Heliomicrobium gestii: one gene and its partner. The protein of the gene in region 1 interacts with the protein of each later gene in a pairwise test. Links are inferred from orthologs where the notes say so. Each region holds a gene or a part of one and is shown in the gene's direction. Other genes may lie near its edges.

Region 1 (3,166 bases):
GCCGCCGTTGAAGCGGGCGGCGCCGAGTACCTGCACATCGATGTGATGGACGGTCACTTCGTGCCCAACATCACCATCGGCCCCCTCGTTGTCGCCGCCCTGCGCGAGCGCAGCCAGATGGTCTTTGACACCCACCTGATGATTGAGAATCCCGACCGGTACATCCCCGATTTTATTCGCGCCGGTTCCGACCTGATCACGGTCCATCAGGAGGCCTGCGCCCACCTGCACCGCACCCTGTCGCTGATCAAGGAAAAGGGCGCCCGGGCCGGTGTGGCCCTCAACCCGGCGACGCCCTGGCAGAGCCTGGCCTGTGTCCTCGATATGGTCGATCTCGTCCTGGTCATGTCGGTCAACCCGGGCTTTGGCGGTCAGAAATTCATCAACAGCGCCCTGACCAAGATCGAAGACTTGGCCCGATGCCGCCAGGAACGGGGTCTGGCCTTTGAGATTCAGGTTGACGGCGGCGTCAACAGGACGACAGCGCCTCAGGTCGTCCAGGCGGGCGCCGATGTTTTGGTGGCCGGTTCAGCCCTCTTTGGCGCCCCTGCTCCGCAAGCCGAGGTGGCATGTCTGCGGGCGGCGGCGCTCACCCTTTGACAGGATTCGCGTCCATTGGTATAATCAATCACAACATCCCAATCACAATTGAATCAGTGTTTTCCTTGGGGAGGGGTGCAATTCCCTACCGGCGGTAAAGCCCGCGAGCCCTTCGGGGCAGATCCGGTGTGATTCCGGGGCCGACAGTACAGTCTGGATGGGAAAGGGAAACAAAAAGGCGGCTGTCGGTGGATCAGGCAGCTTGTCCTTACTTTGTCCTGCCATTGCTAAGGTTTCGGTCAAAGTGTTGTTTCTGTATCCCCGGGGAAACTAACCCCGGGGTTTTTCGTTTTCTTGGAGAGTGGTGGTGATTGTATTGATGATCGAAGATCAGGCCTTTATGGGCCGCGCGCTGGAACTGGCCGCCCTGGCCTTGGGGCGGACGAGTCCCAATCCCGTCGTCGGTTCGGTGATCACCCAGGGAGGGCGCATTGTCGGAGAAGGATATCACCAGAAAGCCGGCACGCCCCATGCGGAGGTCCACGCCTTGCGCCAGGCCGGTGAGGCTGCCCGCGGCGGGACCCTTTACGTCACCCTCGAACCGTGCAACCATCATGGCCGAACCCCCCCTTGCACCGAAGCGATCATCGCTGCCGGCGTCACGCGGGTCGTCGCCGCTGTGCCCGACCCCAACCCCCAGGTGGCGGGCACGGGCTTTGCCAGGCTGCGGGAGGCCGGGATTGAGGTGGAGGTGGGGGTGATGGCTGATGCGGCCACGGCCATCAACCAGTCCTTTTTCACCTGGGTGACGCGCAAGCGCCCCTGGGTCCTGCTCAAGTGGGCCATGACGGCCGATGGAAAGATCGCGGCCGCTTCCGGCGACAGCCGCTGGGTCAGCGGCGCAGCGGCGCGGGGCAAGGTCCACGAGTGGCGCCAGCGACTGGATGCCATCCTGGTCGGCATCGGCACGGTGCTGGCCGATGATCCCCAGTTGACCGTTCGCCTGTCGGAAAGGGCCGATTCGAACGATGGCCCGGTGGAAGCGGCGGGGAAGGCATCGCTGCGGCGGAACCCCCTCCGCGTCATCGTCGACAGCGCCGCCCGGACGCCGGTGACGGCAAAGGTCCTCTCGCCGGAGGCGAAGACCATCATCGCCGTCACCGAGGCGGCGCCGGGGGAGCGGGTGTCAGCGCTGGAGCAGGCGGGCGCATCGGTCTTGTCCTGTCCCGCTGACGTCGCTGGTCGAGTCGACTTGACCTATCTGTTGAACCGGCTGGCCTGTGATGGCGTCACCTCGCTGCTGGTAGAAGGCGGCGCCTGCGTCCACGGCGCCTTTTTGGACGCAAACCTGGCTGATCAGGTGGCTGTCTTCCTCGCGCCGAAGATCGTCGGCGGAGAAGGGGCGCCATCGCCTGTGGGCGGGACTGGAGCGGCCCTCATGGCGGGGGCTCGCCCTTTGCAAAAATGCGCCATGACCCCTGTCGGTGACGACTGGCTGCTTGAAGGGGTGTTGCAGGAGGTGAGGCCGTGTTTACCGGAATCGTAGAGGAACTGGGCGTCGTTCGGGCCATCGCCCGGGGCGCGCGCTCAGCCAAGCTTGAAATCGAAGCGAAAACAGTCGTCGGAGATGTCAAACTGGGTGATTCCATCGCTGTCAACGGCATTTGCCTGACCGTCGTCCGTTTTGACGGGAACGGTTTTACGGCCGATGTGATGGCCGAGACGCTCGATCGCACCGCCCTGGCCGAGCTTCGACCGGGACACCGGGTCAACCTGGAGCGGGCTGTCCGCGCCGGCGATCGACTGGGCGGACATATCGTCTCGGGCCATGTCGACGCCGTCGGCGTCATCGGCGGTCAGGAGCGCGTCGACATCGCCGTCGTCACGGAGATCGCCGCGCCGCCGGAACTGCTGCGCTATGTCATCCCGAAGGGTTCCATCGCCATTGACGGCATCAGTTTGACTGTCGTCGATGTCTTTGACGCGGCCTTCACTGTATCGTTGATCCCCCATACGGCGGGGCTGACGACGCTGGGGCTGAAGAAGCCCGGACAGAAGGTCAACCTGGAGGCCGACGTGATCGGCAAGTATGTGGAACGACTGCTCACAGGCCGGATTCCCTCGGCCGAATCGGGCGGCGCCGGGGCGGGGGGGAAAGCATCCCCTCTGACCCGTGAGTTTTTGCTGGAAAATGGATATTGAGAGGTGAGTCCCATGGCATTCAGCACGATCGAGGAAGCCATTCAGGACATTCGCGACGGCCGCATGATCATCGTCGTCGACGACGAGGACCGGGAGAATGAAGGCGACCTGTTGATGGCATCCGAAAAAGCCACGCCGGAAGCGATCAATTTTATGGCGACCTATGGCCGGGGCTTGATCTGCGTTCCCATGACGGGAGAACGGCTCGATGCGCTGGAGATCCACCCGATGGTGCGGGACAATACGGACCGCATGCAGACGGCCTTTACCGTTTCCGTCGACGCCACATCGTGCACCACCGGCATCTCGGCTTTTGAGCGCCACCAGACGGTTCAAATCCTCCTCGACGCCAAGACAAAGCCCGAAGACCTGCGCAAACCGGGCCATATCTTCCCCTTGCGCGCCCGGGAAGGCGGCGTGCTGG
Region 2 (3,215 bases), on another replicon or contig:
GCGGGCCGATTTCGGCTACCCGCCTCTTGTTACCCCCACCAGCCAGATTGTGGGCACCCAGGCTGTGCTGAACGTCCTGACGGGCGAGCGGTACAAACTGGTCCCTGGCGAGGTAAAGGGATATGTGAAAGGTCTCTACGGGAAACCGCCGGCGACGATCCGGCAGGACCTGGTGACCAAGATCCTCAAGGACGACAAACAGATCGACTGCCGTCCCGCCGACCTGCTCGAACCGGCTATGGATCGCGTCCGTCGCGAAATGGGCCCGCTGGCCCAGAGCGAAGAGGATGTCCTCTCCTATGCCCTCTTCCCGCAGGTGGCGCTGAAGTTTTTCGACTATCGGAAAAACCCGCAAGCCCACGTGGTCGCCCCGATCGTTCAGAATCAGGAAGACCCGCCGGCTCCCCTGCCTGGGGGAGACCAGTCCGCAACCCTTAGAGGGAAAGCGCAGAAGGAGGATATGAAGGTGAACGTCCAAGAGATCAAAGAACTCATTCAGGTTCTGAACGGTACGGACATTGCCGAATTGCAAGTAGAGTGTGACGGTGTCAAGGTCGCCATCCGCAAGGGATCGGCCATCCATGCGCCTGCCACCGCCCCTGTGATGGTGAGCGCCCCCGTCGCAGTTGCCTCTGCGCCTGCAGCGGAAGCTGCCGCTCCGGCGCCGAAACCGGCCGCCGATCAGGCCAAGAATCCGAATGTCGTCGCCATCACCTCGCCCATGGTGGGCACGTTCTACCGCGCTCCGGCCCCCGACGCCCGCCCCTATGTGGAAAAGGGCAGCAAAGTGGACACCGGCTCCACGGTCTGCATCATTGAAGCGATGAAGCTGATGAACGAGATCGAAGCCGAAATCAAAGGAACCATTGTCGACATCCTCGTGGAAAACGGCGCGCCCGTCGAATACGGCCAAACCCTTTTCCTCGTTGAAAAAGCCTGAGGGGGCGCCTAATAAATGGGACACCACAGCTTCTTTAACAAGATCCTGATCGCCAACCGGGGCGAGATCGCCGTCCGCATCATACGCGCCTGCAAGGAACTGGGCATCCAGACGGTAGCCGTCTACTCGGAGATCGACAAGGACGCCCTGCATGTAAAACTGGCCGATGAAGCCTATTGCGTTGGACCGGCGCCCTCAAACCGCAGTTATTTGAATATCCCCAACATCATCAGCGCCGCCACCGTTTCCGGCGCCGAAGCCATCCACCCCGGCTTCGGCTTCCTCTCGGAAAACGCCTACTTCGCCGAGATCTGCGAGACCTGCAAGATCAAATTCATCGGACCCACTTCCAAGGCCATTGAGTCGATGGGTTCCAAGGCCGTCGCGCGGGAGACGATGATCAAAGCGGGCGTCCGTGTCGTCCCCGGTTCCGAGTCCATCGTTACCAAGGCGGAAGACGCTGAGAAGATCGCTGAGGAGATCGGCTATCCCGTCATGATCAAGGCATCGGCCGGCGGCGGCGGTCGGGGCATGCGCATCGCCCACTCCGACAAAGACCTCATCAACGCCCTCCAGACGGCCCAGGCGGAGGCGGAAGCCGCTTTCGGCAACAACGCCGTCTACATCGAAAAATACATCGAAGAGCCGCGCCACATCGAGTTTCAGATCATGGCCGACCAGTACGGCAACACGGTCTACCTGGGCGAGCGGGACTGCTCCATCCAGCGGCGGAACCAGAAGCTGCTGGAAGAAGCGCCTTCGCCGGCCCTTTCGCCGGAACTGCGCAAGGAGATGGGCGAACAGGCTGTCCTGGCCGCCAAGTCTGTCAACTACGTCAATGCCGGGACTGTCGAGTTCCTGCTGGACAAGCATGGCCAGTATTATTTCATCGAGATGAACACCCGCATCCAGGTCGAGCATCCTGTCACGGAGCTGATCACCAACATCGACCTGATCAAGGAGCAGATCCGTGTCTCCGCCGGCGAGCCCTTGGGCTACACCCAAGAGGACATCGTCATCAACGGCCATGCCATCGAATGCCGGATCAACGCGGAAGATCCGAGCCGCAATTTCATGCCGAGCCCCGGCAAGATCACGGCCTACCATCCCCCCGGCGGCCCGGGGGTCCGCCTTGACAGCGCCGCCTATGCCGGATACAGCATCCCGCCCACCTACGACTCCATGATCGGAAAGCTGATCGTCTGGGGCCGTGATCGCAATGAAGCCATCGCTCGCATGCAGCGCGCCCTTGATGAATTTGTCATCGAAGGCGTCAAGACGACGATCCCCTTCCAACAAAAAGTGTTGGGCAATGCCTTCTTCCAGCGCGGTGAGGTATACACCAATTTCATCCAGCGGCGGATGCTGGGAGAATAGAGAACCTCTGATAATCGAATAAGGATGGCTTAAACAACCCGGCTCCTTGTGAGCCGGGTTGTTTTAACTCTCCATATCCCTATTTAACCCCGTATTATTTTCTACCCCTACATATGGATGCTATGATTCCCAAAAAAAGTAGGGGTGGAAATATGAAACGGATCGAGGATAATGTCGTTATAGAGGTCATCGACTATAACCAAAGGGCCGTGCTGTTCTTGGGAAGCCTGCTCAAGAAGTATTTCCTTCTCCGCGGTTTTTACGTTAACGCCCACAGCAGCACCGTGTACGCATCAAAACGACCCTATAGCGTATATCGCATCGAAGTAAGTGAAAGCAGACAGGCACTACAAATCGATAATACGGATATACTGATCGTTCTATCGAACGCCCTATTCGCAGAACCGGATTCGAAACATATCGCTCATGGACGAGTTGTCTTGTGTTGCGGTTTTGTGAATTACTATAAGCCGGGCCAGCAATGCATAGAGGTTCCGACAGGGTTTTTCTTACAATTTAAAAATCATGAGATGGCTATACAGATAGGGATAGCCAGCGCGCTGTTGGCATTACTAAATCAGCCGCTCAGTTTGCTTATGCATATCGCTCCGAAAAAAGAATTTCTTGATAAGATCTTAATTTTCAATTTCATTTTCGCCTCTATTTACGAATGGATTTGGCAAAACTACTATGAAAGCGGAAGGGTCTTTCCATTCACCTTTGCCTTGACCTCTCCGGAAGAAGAATTGGCTGAGGAGTTGTCGCTTATCCGCTAGGAATGGGTGCAGAGGATCTTCTGTCAATCATGGGCTAATGGAGGAGGCCACCAGTGAAGGAGCATCAAGACGAGTCTTCAACTGTTCAATGGAAAGGCAAAAGACGTTGCCGCAGCTTGGCC

What was found.
Region 2: the proteins of ribD (region 1) and accC interact in binary tests that used the Escherichia coli proteins (3 or more experiments, as listed by UniProt). The link is inferred for Heliomicrobium gestii from one-to-one orthologs.

Annotation. Positions count from the first base shown.
Region 1 is NZ_WXEX01000008.1:151,858-155,023, reverse strand. What follows is about bases 151-2,996. They hold ribD (bifunctional diaminohydroxyphosphoribosylaminopyrimidine deaminase/5-amino-6-(5-phosphoribosylamino)uracil reductase RibD), read left to right. Parts: upstream 151-907; coding sequence 908-2,086; downstream 2,087-2,996. Other genes in these bases: GTO89_RS10980 (bifunctional 3,4-dihydroxy-2-butanone-4-phosphate synthase/GTP cyclohydrolase II), read left to right, coding at 2,755-2,996; GTO89_RS10985 (riboflavin synthase), read left to right, coding at 2,068-2,742; rpe (ribulose-phosphate 3-epimerase), read left to right, coding at 151-600. Outside these bases: more of rpe, read left to right, coding at 1-150; more of GTO89_RS10980, read left to right, coding at 2,997-3,166. UniProt on the Escherichia coli protein: Converts 2,5-diamino-6-(ribosylamino)-4(3h)-pyrimidinone 5'-phosphate into 5-amino-6-(ribosylamino)-2,4(1h,3h)-pyrimidinedione 5'-phosphate.
Region 2 is NZ_WXEX01000007.1:38,589-41,803, reverse strand. What follows is about bases 242-3,136. They hold accC (acetyl-CoA carboxylase biotin carboxylase subunit), read left to right. Parts: upstream 242-955; coding sequence 956-2,317; downstream 2,318-3,136. Other genes in these bases: GTO89_RS09455 (hypothetical protein), read left to right, coding at 2,470-3,093; accB (acetyl-CoA carboxylase biotin carboxyl carrier protein), read left to right, coding at 242-940. Also shown: more of accB, read left to right, coding at 1-241; GTO89_RS09450 (hybrid sensor histidine kinase/response regulator), read left to right, coding at 3,147-3,215. UniProt on the Escherichia coli protein: This protein is a component of the acetyl coenzyme A carboxylase complex; first, biotin carboxylase catalyzes the carboxylation of the carrier protein and then the transcarboxylase transfers the carboxyl group to form malonyl-CoA.